4 regions of the Klebsiella planticola genome follow, and region 3 is predicted to be linked to each of the others. Evidence: predicted binding sites of a transcription regulator. Region 3 holds the regulator's gene; each other region holds the start of a gene.
The links. Region 3 encodes CRP, which controls carbon source genes, mostly activating them, when cyclic AMP is high. Its sites were predicted from a motif close to ATGTGANNNNNNTCACAT; they were not measured.
Positions count from the first base shown of each region.

Region 1: a site for CRP is predicted at 1,989-2,006, ahead of MC50_RS21770 (sugar transporter). Genes of this name have one in related genera too.
Region 2: a site for CRP is predicted at 1,382-1,399, ahead of deoC (deoxyribose-phosphate aldolase). Genes of this name have one in related genera too.
Region 4: a site for CRP is predicted at 1,232-1,249, ahead of focA (formate transporter FocA). Genes of this name have one in related genera too.

Region 1 covers NZ_CP026047.1:4,534,833-4,538,342, reverse strand. The annotation lists gene MC50_RS21775 (MarC family NAAT transporter) at 1-625, shown strand, start outside; gene MC50_RS21770 (sugar transporter) at 714-1,913, opposite strand; gene MC50_RS21765 (PhzF family phenazine biosynthesis protein) at 2,118-2,909, shown strand; gene MC50_RS21760 (PhzF family phenazine biosynthesis protein) at 2,919-3,510, shown strand, end outside.
Region 2 covers NZ_CP026047.1:4,462,860-4,466,369, reverse strand. The annotation lists gene alsE (D-allulose 6-phosphate 3-epimerase) at 1-358, opposite strand, end outside; gene MC50_RS21385 (DeoR/GlpR family DNA-binding transcription regulator) at 480-1,280, opposite strand; gene deoC (deoxyribose-phosphate aldolase) at 1,682-2,395, shown strand; gene MC50_RS21375 (xylulokinase) at 2,450-3,510, shown strand, end outside.
Region 3 covers NZ_CP026047.1:1,274,507-1,278,016, reverse strand. The annotation lists partial or broken gene MC50_RS06295 (YccS/YhfK family putative transporter) at 1-903, opposite strand, end outside; gene crp (cAMP-activated global transcriptional regulator CRP) at 956-1,588, opposite strand; gene MC50_RS06285 (OsmC family protein) at 1,894-2,298, shown strand; gene MC50_RS06280 (phosphoribulokinase) at 2,399-3,268, opposite strand; gene MC50_RS06275 (YheU family protein) at 3,304-3,510, opposite strand, start outside.
Region 4 covers NZ_CP026047.1:3,577,909-3,581,418, reverse strand. The annotation lists gene ycaO (30S ribosomal protein S12 methylthiotransferase accessory factor YcaO) at 1-924, shown strand, start outside; gene focA (formate transporter FocA) at 1,309-2,166, shown strand; gene pflB (formate C-acetyltransferase) at 2,218-3,510, shown strand, end outside.

The DNA of each region.
Region 1 (3,510 bases), 2.2 Mb from region 3:
TTTACCGCTGGCGAACCCGCTGACGACCGTTGCGTTGTTCCTCGGGCTGGCTGGCAACATGAACAACGAGGAGCGCAACAAACAATCGCTGATGGCCTCGGTGTACGTATTCATCATCCTGATGGTTGCCTGGTATGCCGGTCAGGTGGTGATGAGCACCTTCGGCATCTCTATCCCTGGCCTGCGTATTGCCGGTGGATTGATTGTAGCCTTCATCGGTTTTCGCATGCTCTTCCCGCAGCAGAAATCGCATGACTCGATGGAAGCGAAGATCAAATCCGAAGAGCTGGTGGATGAACCGACGGCCAATATCGCGTTTGTGCCGCTGGCAATGCCGAGCACCGCCGGGCCAGGGACCATCGCCATGCTGATCAGTACGGCATCGACGGTGAAGCATGGCGTCGATTTTCCCGACTGGGTGGTACTGACCGCGCCGCCGATTATCTTTGCCCTGGTCGGGATTATCCTCTGGGGCTGTCTGCGCAGTTCCGGGGCAATCATGCGTCTGGTGGGGAAAGGGGGAATCGAAGCGATTTCGCGCCTGATGGGCTTTCTGCTGGTCTGCATGGGCGTACAGTTTATTATCAACGGCGTGCTGGAAATCATTACTCACTACCACGCCTGATAACACCCCATAGCCTGACTGGCGACCCGCGAATAAAAAAGCCTGCCGATGGAACAACCGGCAGGCTTTTTTTCTTTAGTCACCCCGTTCAGGAGTGGTGAGGCTGATGATCGTCCAGCGACACCGGCCAGCGGCGGAATATCATGATTGACCACACCAGCGCCACCAGCGCCGGAATCGCCCCGACATAGCCGATCGAGGCCATTGAAAGATGCGTACTGACCTGGCCGCCGACCAGCGCGCCCGCGCCGATACCAATATTAAAGATCCCCGAAAACAGCGACATCGCCACGTCGGTGGCATCCGGCGCCAGCGCCAGAACCTTCACCTGCATCCCCAGACCAATAATCATGATAGCGATGCCCCAGAAGATGCTTAACACCATCAGGTGGTGAGCGTTTTGCGATGCCGGCAACAGCAGCAGCAGGCTGACCAGCAGCAGGCCAATGGCGATGCTAATCAGTCCGGAAGCATGCTGGTTGCCCAGTTTACCAAACAGCACGCTGCCGATGATTCCTGCGCCGCCAAGGATCAGCAGCAGCACGGTGGCAAAATTACCGCTCATACCGGCTACCGTCTGCACAAACGGCTCAATATAGCTGTAGGCGGTGTAATGCGCGGTCACCACAATGACGGTCAGCAGATAGATGCTCAGCAGCGCCGGGCGCCGGAACAGTACCGGCAGGCTTTTCAGCGAACCGGAATGCTCGCTAGGCAGTTTGGGCAGCAGCTTAAACAGGCACACCAGCGTCACCAGCGCCCCCAGGCCGATCGCCAGGAAGGTGGTCCGCCAGCCAAAGTACTGCCCGATGATGCGGCCGATAGGAATGCCGAATACCATCGCCAGCGCGGTGCCGGTTGCAATCAGACTCAGCGCCTGCGCACGTTTGCCCGGTGGCGCCAGACGTATTGCGAGTGCAGAGGTTATCGACCAGAAGACCGCATGCGCAAAGGCGATACCGATGCGGCTGATCACCAGAACGTTAAAGCTCCAGGCAAAGAACGACAGCACGTGGCTGGCAATAAACAGAATGAACAGGCCGATCAGCAGGCGGCGGCGCTCCATCTGGCTGGTCAGCAGCATAAACGGCAGCGACATTAACGCGACCACCCACGCATAGATGGTCAGCATCATGCCCACCTGAGCGGTTTCCATGCCGAAGCTGTCGGCAATGTCGGACAGCAGACCGACCGGAGCGAATTCAGTGGTGTTAAAAATGAAAGCGGCGATCGCAAGCGTGACTACCCGAAGCCACGCGACCCTGCGTGAAACCGTGTTTGTAATCATAGGTTCTGAGCTGGTTACTAAAGAGGAAGAAGAGGTCTCGATCTTAAAACGATTGCTGGTGAAAATACAATCGTTTTGTGATCTGGATCTCACTATGGCATCTGGCGGCATTTATAAGCTAACGGATTCATTTTTATATAGATCGTGTACATGGCACGCTTTTATGTCATGTTGAAGAAAAGTAAAAACAGGAAGAGTTGTATGATGCAGGAAATTGATTTTTACCTGGTTGATGCCTTCAGCGATCGCAATTTTGGCGGTAATGCTGCCGCGGTGTGCCCACTCACCGAATGGTTACCGGACGACACGCTGCTGAGTATGGCGCAGCAGCACAACCAGTCTGAGACCGCCTTTTTTGTCCGCACCGATGAGGGTTATGAGCTGCGTTGGTTCACCACGTTGCATGAGATTAACCTCTGCGGCCACGCCACGCTGGCCTCGGCGCACATTATCTTTGAATATCTCGACCATCCTTCCACCACTGTGGTGTTCAGTACCCGTTTTGTGGGGGAACTGAGGGTCACGCGTAACGGCGACTGGCTGACGTTAGACTTCCCGGCGTGGCAAACCACCCCGCTTATCGCGCCGCCTCCGGAGCTGCTTGCCGGGCTTGGGCTGGACAAGGCCGTAGAGATTCGCGAGGGGCGGGATTACCTGGTGATCCTCGAAAATCGTCAGCAGGTGGAAGCCGTGCGGCCGAATATGTCGTTGCTTGAGCGCACGGACAAAATGATCTGCGTCAGCGCCGCCGATGATGAATATGATTTCGTCAGCCGCTTTTTCTGTCCGGGCGAGGGGGTTGTTGAAGACCCGGTGACCGGCTCGGCGCACAGTATGCTGATCCCCTACTGGGGGGAAAAACTGGCCAAAACGACCATGCAGGCGCGACAGGTCTCCGCCCGCGGTGGCGATCTGCGCTGCCAGTGGCATGGCGATCGGGTGCTGATTGGCGGGCAGGCGACCACGTACATGACAGGCACCATTACGCTACGCTAAGGAGATACGGTGAAAGAGATCCCCATGTATCTGGTTTCTGCGTTCAGTGAGCGGCCTTTTGCCGGTAACCCGGCGGCGGTCTGCCTGCTGGACGCGTGGCTGGCGGATGATATTTTGCTTAAAATGGCGCAGCAGCATAATCAGTCTGAAACCGCCTTCGTGGTGCGCGAGGGAGAGTCGTTCTCCCTACGTTGGTTCACCACCCGCAATGAAGTGAACCTGTGTGGTCACGCCACTCTCGCCAGCGCACACGTCATTTTTCATCATCTCGACTTCCCTCATGCGGCGATTCATTTTGCGACCGCGTCCGGTCGCCTGACCGTGAGCCGGGAAGGGGACTGGCTGACCCTGGATTTCCCGGCCTGTGCCACGCAAGAGAGTACCCCACCTGCGGCCCTGCTCGCCGGATTAGGCATTGAGCGGGCCGTGAGCGCCCGCCGTGGCCGGGCATGGCTTATCGAGCTGGCCAGTCGCGAGGAGGTTGCCGCCGTGCGCCCGACTATCGCGGCAATGACGCCCGGTGAGCATAAGGTGACGATTACCGCATCCGGCGATGGCGAGTATGACTTTGTCAGCCGTTTTTTCTCCCCGGGAGAAGCGG
Region 2 (3,510 bases), 2.3 Mb from region 3:
GCGTGGCGGGATTCAGCACCATACCGACCTGTTTGCCGGCCTGGCGTACGGTATTGATCACGCGGAAGGCTTCACGACTGATGGTTTCAGGGTGAACGGAGATGGCGTCCGCTCCGGCGTCCAACAGGGCCGGGATAAACGCCATCGGCTCTTCGACCATCAGATGAACATCGACAGGTAAAGTGGTCCAGGGGCGAATTTGTGCCACGAAGCTGGTTGAGAGCGCCAGGTTTTTGACATAGTGGCCATCCATCACATCAACATGCAATCTGTCCGCTTTGCTGTTCAAAAAGTTCAGCTGGTCGCTCAGCTGCATCATGTCCATACACATGAGTGAGGGGGAAATGTAATAACGCATAATGCCTCTCTGTTTCGGTATTGATTCCGGTCATTCGCTGATTTCAGGCAAAGTCTGGCCCCACCGCACGGTGCGGTGTGTCGACAATGCATAGATTCACCGTCACGACGTGACGGTACACTCAGGCAATTTGTGTGCTGACGTTATGCCAGGTCATCTCTTTTTCGAGCAGCGGATCATCAAATGCTTCGGTTATCAAGCAATCCAGTTCTCCCAGACCGCCGATCCTTGCCACCCCCAGCCGTCCCAGCTTGCTGCTATCGATCAGCGCCACGACCCGACGGGCTGCCATCATCATTTGCTTTACCTGGGCGGCATGAGCGTCCGTTCCGGCATACAGACCGCTGTCGCGCTCCAGCCCCTGACACGAGAAGAAAAACGTATCGATGGCATATTCGCGCAGCATGCGTCCCGTCATTTCGCCGAAGAAAGCCTCCTCGGTCGGTGAAAAATCACCGCCTAGACCAATCAGGTGTAAGGAGCGACGGCTCATCAGCGCCTGCAGAATAGCGACAGACGGCGTGATAACCGTTAACGCCATCTCGGGTATCTGGCGTGCCATAAACCAGCTGGTACTGCTGCTGTCCAGGAGGATGGTGTCCCCAGGCTGTAGCAGCTGCAGCGCTTTGCGGCCAAGACGCATTTTGGCTTCGCTATGCCGCAATGTACGTTGCTGAAAGCTCCCTTGCCCATCCTGGATCGGTAGACCAGACGGGAGCCCCCTGGGAGTGGGCAGTGGGTTTTCGACCAACAGCGCCCCGCCGTGACTGCGGTTTAAAACACCTTTTCGCTCCAGTTCACTGAGATCCCGACGTACCGTTTCACGAGAAACCCGGGTTGCTTGCGCAATCTCATCGACCCGCATGACACCATGTTGGCCTAACAACTCGACAATTAAGCGATGACGTTCCAGCGGTAACATAACTCTCTCTCCTGCAGTGCCTGATAAGATTACCTTGCCCATCGATGGGGTGCTGCGACCGTGAAAACGTCCAGCAAAGATGGCGGTGCCCTCGTCATTTCATGTGATGAAAATCACATTTCTCCCCCTTCCAGCGACGTTTTTTCCCTCTTTTGACCGCCATCCGGTCACAAACAAAAGCAAACAAAAACCTATCCCCCTTTGCTTTTGTGCCCGTCTATGACCGTTTGTGACTGTGTGGTCATCGTTTCTTCCTGTATCGCCCTGTTAATTAAAAGCAAATGAAAATAAAAAAATGCCTGTTTGATCACATTATTTTCATTTAATGCGTTTTCTAATGTAAAAACGTGAGTATAAATCGTTAAATGAAAACAACTGAAAACAGATGACAGGAACAGACTATGAATGAGACCACTCGCCGTTTTGCCCGCTTAATTGACCTCAGCGCCGTCCAGGCGACCAGTACGGAAGCAGATATTCGTGCCTGTGCGGAACTGGCTACCCGCTACAACATCATTTCTGTGCATGTGCTGCCCTGCTGGACACGCTTTCTCAGTACGCTACTGCCGCAACAGGGACGGGGCGATATCATGATTGGCGGCCCGGTTGGCTTCCCTGGCGGTGGCCACGCAACCGATATTAAGGTCCAGGAAGTCCGCCAGCTTATTGCTGACGGTGCCCGGGAAGTGGATATGGTGGTGAATATCGGCAAAGTATTGTCCGGGGATTATGACTATGTGCGCCAGGATTTGCGGCGGGTTGTTGAAGCCGCAGCGCCGGTACCGGCAAAAGTGATCCTCGAAACCCACTATCTCAATGAGGAACAGATCTGTCGGGTTTGCGATATTGCCGTTGAGGTGGGGATGAAGTGGGTGAAAACGTCCACCGGCTGGGCCCCTACCGGTGCGACCCCGGAAAAGGTCAGCATCATCGCCGGACAGCTGAAAGGTTGCATCGACATCAAAGGCGCGGGGGGAATTCGCGATCTGGATACCGTGCGCGAGCTCTACCGGCTTGGCGTCCGCCGCTTCGGCATGAGTCTGGGGGCGGTGACCACCGTGCTGGCCCAACTGGAACAAAATCCGGACCTCTTCCCTGAACTGAACGCCTGTTAAAACCTGCGCCTGCGGGCCCTGAGGGCCCGCCTTATGATGTCACCGGAGTCAGTGATGAAAAATAAAATATTAACCATTGATGTCGGCACCGGAAGTACCCGCGCCGCCATCCTGAGGGCCGATGGTTCTCTCGTGGGGTTTGCTCAGCGGGAATATGAGCAAACGACTCCTCGTGCAGGCTGGTCGGAACAGGCACCTTCTTTGTGGTGGCAATCTGTCTGCGACTGTATCCGCGAAGTTCTGTATCGTTTCCCCGATGTCCGCTCGCAGATCGCCGCGATAGGCGCCTGCGGACAAATGCATGGCACCGTACTGCTGGATAGCGCGGGTCAACTCGTCGAAGACAAAGCGCTGTTGTGGAATGACAAACGGAGCCAGCCGCAGGTCGACGCTTTTATTGTTCGCGAAGATACGGAACGTTGGCTGCGCCATCTGAATAATCCCCCGGCAGCCGCCTGGCCTGCCTTTAAGCTGGCGTGGTGGCGGGAACATTATCCTCAGAGTGCGGCCCGCATCGCGAAGATATTAATGCCGAAGGATTTCATTAACTTCATGCTGACCGGCGCCATCGCCACCGATTACAGCGAGGCTTCCTGCTACTTTCTGATGGACAGCGAAAGCCGCAGCTGGTCGCCACAGGCGCTGGAATTGTTTGGCCTGAGACGGGAGCAGTTACCGGATCTGAAACTGTCCAGCGAGGTGATCGGCGAGGTTACCCGTGAGGCTTCGACGCTGACCGGCCTGCCCGCAGGGATCCCGGTGGTCGCCGGGACGTCAGATATGGCGGCCACCCTGCTGGGTTCCGGCGTATATCAGCCAGGAACGGCATCCGATTCTACGGGAACCTCCACGCTGATCACGGTGGTATCGCCGCAACCGTTGTTGCATTCACGAGTCAATAACCTGCATCTGGCAAACCAGGTCTGGGGCGGATTTACCCTCCTCGATGCCGGCGGCGATGCGGTACGCTGGGCGCGCCAGGCTCTGGCAGAAAACCACATTACACACCCGGAACTGCTGCAGCTGGCGGCCGAAGTCCCCGCCGGTGCGGAAGGATTATTGTTTTTGCCCTACTTAACCGGTGAACGCATGGCGGATCACACCAATTCGCGCGC
Region 3 (3,510 bases):
CAGCGCGCCGATTTGCTTATCCATATGAAAGCGTTGCGGGTAGCGGTGGTAGAGAATGTCATCGGCCAGCACCCGCAGGCGTGCGGCAACGGTTTGTGCGTTCCAGCGGATCACCGCCTCGGCATGGCTGCGCTCTACCAGTTTTTGTACTTCTTCGGGTTGGTGCAGGCTGACGGAGATATGTTCCTGCAAATCCAGCGCCATCTGAAATGCCCGCAGCAGGCGCTTGTGGTCATTGCGCTAGTTCGCCGCCAGCATATGCATCTGCTGGTAGCATTGGGTGATCAGGTCCACCACCTTCTGCTGGCGCGTGAGCAGCGGCGGCAGTGAAGTGGTGGGATCGATATGCTGGGTCAGCAGGCTGTATTTGGCTTCGCAGTAGTTAGCCAGCTCGCGATAAAGCAGGCTCAGCGATTCGCGCAGCGGCTGCTCGCGCCATAGCCAAAACCAGAACCAGTTAAACAGGCCGTACCACAGCGTCCCGAGGGCGTAGATCAGCAGTGGCTCCCAGACGGGCATGTTCCCGGCAAGGCTCAGGGTAAAGATTGCGGCAATTAACGACGCGGGCAGAAGCCTGGCGTGCAGAGAGCTGATCTCCGCCGTTACGCCCAGCAGTAGCGCCAGGCCGCTGAGAATCAAGGGCAGCGGGATATCCTGCTGAAGAAGAAGCTGGACCACCAGGCTACAGCCGGCAAACAGCGAGCCGCCAATAATCAGACGTTTAAAAAAGCGTTTGTGCGGCGTATCCAGACCGGCGACGTTACAGCAGGCGGGCACCAGCGAAAACAGCAGACCTTGCTGTAAGTGACCGAGGAGGAGACCGATTGCGACAGGCAAACACAACACCAGCGTTTGCCGCAGTGCATAGTTGACTTCCGGGTGGTAAATCAGCCTGCGCCACATAGAGGGAAAACAAAAACGGCGTGTTGCGCAAGCAACACGCCGTTTTATCGACTTAACGCGTACCGTATACGACGATAGTTTTACCGTGTGCGGAGATCAGGTTCTGATCTTCCAGCATCTTCAGGATACGGCCAACGGTCTCGCGGGAACAGCCAACGATCTGACCAATTTCCTGACGGGTAATTTTAATTTGCATACCATCAGGGTGGGTCATCGCATCCGGCTGTTTTGCCAGGTTCAACAGCGTCTGAGCGATGCGCCCGGTGACGTCGAGGAAGGCAAGGTTACCCACTTTTTCTGAGGTCACCTGCAGACGGCGAGCCATCTGCGACGACAGGCGCATCAGGATATCCGGGTTAACCTGAATGAGCTGACGGAATTTTTTGTAGGAGATTTCGGCCACTTCACATGCGGTTTTCGCACGTACCCAGGCGCTACGCTCCTGGCCTTCTTCAAACAAGCCTAATTCACCGATGAAATCGCCCTGGTTGAGGTAAGAGAGGATCATCTCTTTACCTTCTTCATCCTTGATGAGCACAGCCACAGAGCCTTTGACGATGTAGTACAACGTTTCTGCTTTTTCACCCTGGTGGATCAGCGTGCTTTTAGATGGGTACTTATGAATGTGGCAATGAGACAAGAACCATTCGAGGGTAGGGTCTGTTTGCGGTTTGCCAAGCACCATGCGCGGTTATCCTCTGTTATAAGCTATCTCCGGGTGCCGACACTACACGGCATCCGGGCATGCAATCGTATTGTTTCCCTATGCCTGGGAAACGGCTGGTGAGTTTTCTTCAGCCTGTAATGTGAACTCCTCTGCATACATGCAGTACATCAATGTAATACTGTAGCATCCCGACTGTTTTAGCATAGCTTTTGCCGCATGTCTCCTGGTGTCTCGCTTCAGCATGATGCAGGTCGCCTTCCGTTGCGAGAATTGTTATGTACGCGTAATCTGTCAGGAAAATTGCAACCTCGGAGTTAAATTTTATGCAAGCTCGTGTGAAATGGGTTGAAGGGTTAACCTTCATCGGAGAGTCGGCGTCAGGTCACCAGATTCTGATGGACGGCAACTCCGGAGATAAAGCGCCAAGCCCAATGGAGATGGTGCTGATGGCGGCGGGCGGATGTAGCGCGATCGATGTCGTGTCTATTTTGCAGAAAGGTCGTCACAACGTGACCAACTGTGAAGTCAAGCTGACGTCTGAACGTCGGGAAGAGGCGCCGCGCCTGTTTACCCATATCAACATGCATTTTATCGTCACCGGTAAGGAGCTGAAAGAGGCGGCCGTTTCCCGTGCGGTGGATCTGTCGGCGGAGAAATACTGCTCGGTGGCGCTGATGCTGCAAAAAGCGGTGAATATCACCCACACCTATGAAGTGGTGGAAGGCTAAGCAGCCTTCCCGGAGAGCGGCGCAAACGCCTTATCCGGGAGCCGTGAGTGAAGGACGAAAACCCCGCTTAGCGCCAGGCGCTCGGGGTTTTTTAACGTGGTTAACTGATTTTCTTCCCTTCCATCAGCCGTTCGACTAGCGGCGTCATGATGAGCTCCATCGCCAGCCCCATTTTCCCGCCAGGCACCACCAGCGTATTGATATGCGAGATAAACGACCCCTGCAGCATCGCCAGCAGCCAGGGGAAATCGATATCCTGCAGGTTGCGGAAATGGATCACCACAAAGCTTTCATCCAATGACGGAATGCCCTTCGCCGCAAACGGGTTGGAGGTGTCGACAGTGGGGACGCGCTGGAAGTTGATATGGGTGCGCGAAAACTGCGGCGTAATGAAGTTGATATAGTCTTCCATTGAACGGACCACGGAATCCATCACCGCTTCACGGGAGTGGCCGCGTTCACTGGTATCGCGGATGAGCTTCTGAATCCATTCCAGGTTGACGATAGGCACCACGCCGACCAGCAGGTCGACATTCTGCGCGACGTTATACTGCGGCGTAACAACCCCGCCGTGCAGCCCTTCATAAAACAGGACATCGGTCGGTTCCGGTAGCGGTTGCCACGGTGTGAATGTGCCCGGCACCTGATTCCACGGCACCGCCTCATCATAGGTATGCAAATACTTGCGCGACTGACCGCTACCGTTACGCCCGTACTCAAGGAAGGTGTTTTCCAACAGACCGAAGTCGTTGGCTTCCGGACCGAAGTAGCTGATGTGTTTCCCCTGATCGCGCGCTTTGCGGATCGCCATGTCCATTTCCGGGCGGGTATAGCGATGGAAGCTGTCGCCTTCCACCTCAGCGGCACGCAGGTTTAGCTGTGCGAAAATTTTACGAAAGGCGAGGCTGGTGGTCGTGGTTCCCGCGCCGCTGGAGCCCGTGACGGCAATCACCGGATGTTTGGCAGACATAACAACTCCCAGATTAAACGATGTGTGGCGCCGCCTTAGCCGTGAAACTGCTTGCGGGGCATGATGTTGACCGTCTCGTGCAGTTCTGACCACACCAGTACGGCTTCTCCGCTTTTCAATTGCTGTTTGACGTCGGCGACTTTATCCGCCAGCGAGCGTTCATGTTCACCATAATCGGTGCCTTCACGCAACACAAAGCTTTCGATCAGGTTATCCAGCGTTTCGGGATCCAGATCGTGCCA
Region 4 (3,510 bases), 2.3 Mb from region 3:
TTCGGCGTCGCCCTGGAACGTACCGTCACCGAACTGCTGCAAGGCCGTAGCCTGAAAGACCTTGATGTCTTTACCCCCCCTACCTTCGATGACGAAGAAGTGGCCGAACACGCCAATCTTGAAACCCACTTTATTGATTCCAGCGGTCTTATCTCCTGGGATATGTTCAAACAGGATGCCGACTACCCGTTCGTCGACTGGAGCTTCTCCGGCACGACGGAAGAAGAGTTCGCCACCCTGATGGCTATCTTTAAAGAAGAAGATAAAGAAGTTTACATCGCCGATTATGAGCACCTGAGCGTCTACGCCTGCCGCATCATCGTTCCGGGAATGTCAGACATTTATCCGGCGGAAGATCTGTGGCTGGCCAATAACAGCATGGGCAGCCATCTGCGCGAAACCCTGCTCTCCCTGCCGGGCAGTGAATGGGAAAAAGAAGATTATCTGGCGCTGATCGAGCAACTGGACGATGAAGGGAATGATGACTTCACCCGCGTACGCGAGCTGCTGGGCCTGGCGACGGGCAAAGACAACGGTTGGTATACGCTGCGTATTGGCGAACTGAAAGCCATGCTGGCGCTGGCCGGCGGCGATCTGGAGCAGGCGTTGATCTGGACGGAATGGACCATTGAATTCAATGCGTCTATCTTCAGTGCGGAACGCGCAAATTACTACCGCTGCCTGCAGACGCTGCTGCTGCTCAGTCAGGAAGAAGAGCGCCAGCCTCTGCAGTACCTGAATGCCTTTATCCGTATGTACGGCGCTGATGCGGTTGAAGCCGCCAGCGCGGCGATGAGCGGTGAAGCGCCGTTCTATGGCCTGCAGGCGGTAGATAGCGATCTCCAGGCTTTCCCGGCCCATCAGTCTTTACTGAAAGCCTATGAAAAACTGCAGCGGGCAAAAGCGGCATTCTGGGCTAAATAAGGCTTCATTTTACTGCCAGCCACATTATTTACGGGGTCGATAAAGACCCCGTTTTTCATCGCTAAGTAGACCCGCGCTAATTTGTGGTTGCAACGTTAATTTACAGTAAACTTTTTTTACGCATCAGCTTGGGATTGTTAATTTTAATAAAAAATACCCCATTTTAATTAACCGTCCGGAGCGGCCCAAAATGAAAAAAATCAACATAAGTTGTAAATTTTAAAATTTATTTTTTTCATCTAAAACAATCATTTATTTCCATAATAAGTCAAAACCACACATATTCAGGGCTTATAGTTCCGGTGGGATATGATCTACATCAATTTCCCTTCTATAATGCTTTGTTAGTATCTCACCGCCAACTTTTATAAAGAGAGAGTTAGTGTGAAAGCTGACAACCCTTTTGATCTTTTACTCCCTGCAGCCATGGCGAAAGTCGCCGAAGAAGCAGGTGTCTACAAAGCGACAAAGCACCCGATGAAGACGTTTTATCTGGCGATTACCGCTGGTGTTTTCATTTCCATTGCTTTTGTCTTCTATATTACGGCGACAACCGGCACTGCCGCGATGCCTTTCGGGATTGCTAAACTGATCGGGGGGATCTGCTTTTCACTCGGCCTGATTCTTTGCGTCATTTGCGGTGCCGACCTGTTTACCTCCACCGTTCTTATCGTCGTGGCGAAAGCCAGCGGACGAATTACCTGGGGTCAACTGGCAAGAAACTGGCTCAACGTCTATGTTGGTAACCTGATAGGCGCACTGCTGTTTGTATTGCTGATGTGGTTATCTGGCGAGTATATGACCGCCAACGGTGCCTGGGGCCTTAACGTCCTGCAAACCGCCGACCACAAAATGCACCATACATTTATTGAAGCCGTGTGTCTGGGGATCCTGGCTAACCTGATGGTCTGTCTGGCAGTGTGGATGAGCTACTCCGGCCGCAGCCTGATGGATAAAGCCATGATAATGGTTTTACCCGTGGCTATGTTTGTTGCCAGCGGCTTTGAGCACAGTATCGCTAACATGTTTATGATCCCGCTGGGTATCGTAATCCGCGACTTTGCAAGCCCGGAATTCTGGACCGCTATTGGTTCTGCTCCGGAAAATTTCTCTCACCTGACCGTGATGAACTTCATTACTGATAACCTGATTCCGGTAACTATCGGGAACATTATCGGCGGTGGTCTGCTGGTTGGGTTGACATACTGGGTCATTTACCTGCGTGGCGACGACCCTCACTAAGGGCCGTTTCAGGCAGTAAATAAAAAATCCACTTAAGAAGGTAGGTGTTACATGTCCGAGCTTAATGAAAAGTTAGCCACAGCCTGGGAAGGTTTCGCGAAAGGTGACTGGCAGAAAGAAGTCAACGTACGTGACTTTATCCAGAAAAACTATACCCCGTATGAAGGCGACGAGTCCTTCCTGGCTGGCGCAACTGAAGCGACAACCAAGCTGTGGGACAACGTTATGGAAGGTGTTAAACAGGAAAACCGCACTCACGCGCCTGTTGACTTCGACACTTCCCTCGCATCCACCATCACTTCTCATGACGCGGGCTACATCAACAAAGCTCTTGAGAAAATCGTTGGTCTGCAAACTGAAAAGCCTCTGAAACGTGCGATTATCCCGTTCGGCGGCATCAAAATGGTTGAAGGTTCCTGCAAAGCGTACGATCGCGAACTGGACCCGATGCTGAAAAAAATCTTCACCGAATACCGTAAAACCCATAACCAGGGTGTATTCGATGTCTACACCAAAGACATTCTGAACTGCCGTAAGTCTGGCATTCTGACTGGTCTGCCGGATGCGTATGGCCGTGGCCGTATCATCGGTGACTACCGTCGCGTTGCGCTGTACGGTATCGACTTCCTGATGAAAGACAAATACGCACAGTTCCTGTCTCTGCAGTCTGACCTGGAAAACGGCGTAAACCTGGAAGCGACTATCCGTCTGCGTGAAGAGATCTCTGAACAGCACCGTGCACTGGGTCAGATCAAAGAAATGGCAGCGAAATACGGCTGCGATATCTCTGGTCCGGCAACCAACGCACAGGAAGCTATCCAGTGGACCTACTTCGGCTACCTGGCCGCCGTTAAGTCTCAGAACGGTGCAGCAATGTCCTTCGGTCGCGTATCCACCTTCCTGGATGCCTACATCGAACGTGATATCAAAGCAGGCAAAATCACTGAACAAGACGCTCAGGAAATGATTGACCACCTGGTCATGAAACTGCGTATGGTTCGCTTCCTGCGTACTCCGGAATATGATGAACTGTTCTCCGGCGACCCGATTTGGGCAACGGAATCCATCGGTGGTATGGGCGTTGACGGCCGTACTCTGGTCACCAAAAACAGCTTCCGCTTCCTGAACACCCTGTACACCATGGGTCCTTCTCCGGAGCCGAACATCACCGTTCTGTGGTCTGAAAAACTGCCGCTGAACTTCAAGAAATTCGCCGCTAAAGTGTCTATCGATACCTCTTCTCTGCAGTACGAGAACGATGACCTGATGCGTCCGGACTTCAACAACGACGACTATGCTATCGCATGCTGCGTAAGCCCGATGGTTGTTGGTAAGCAAATGCAG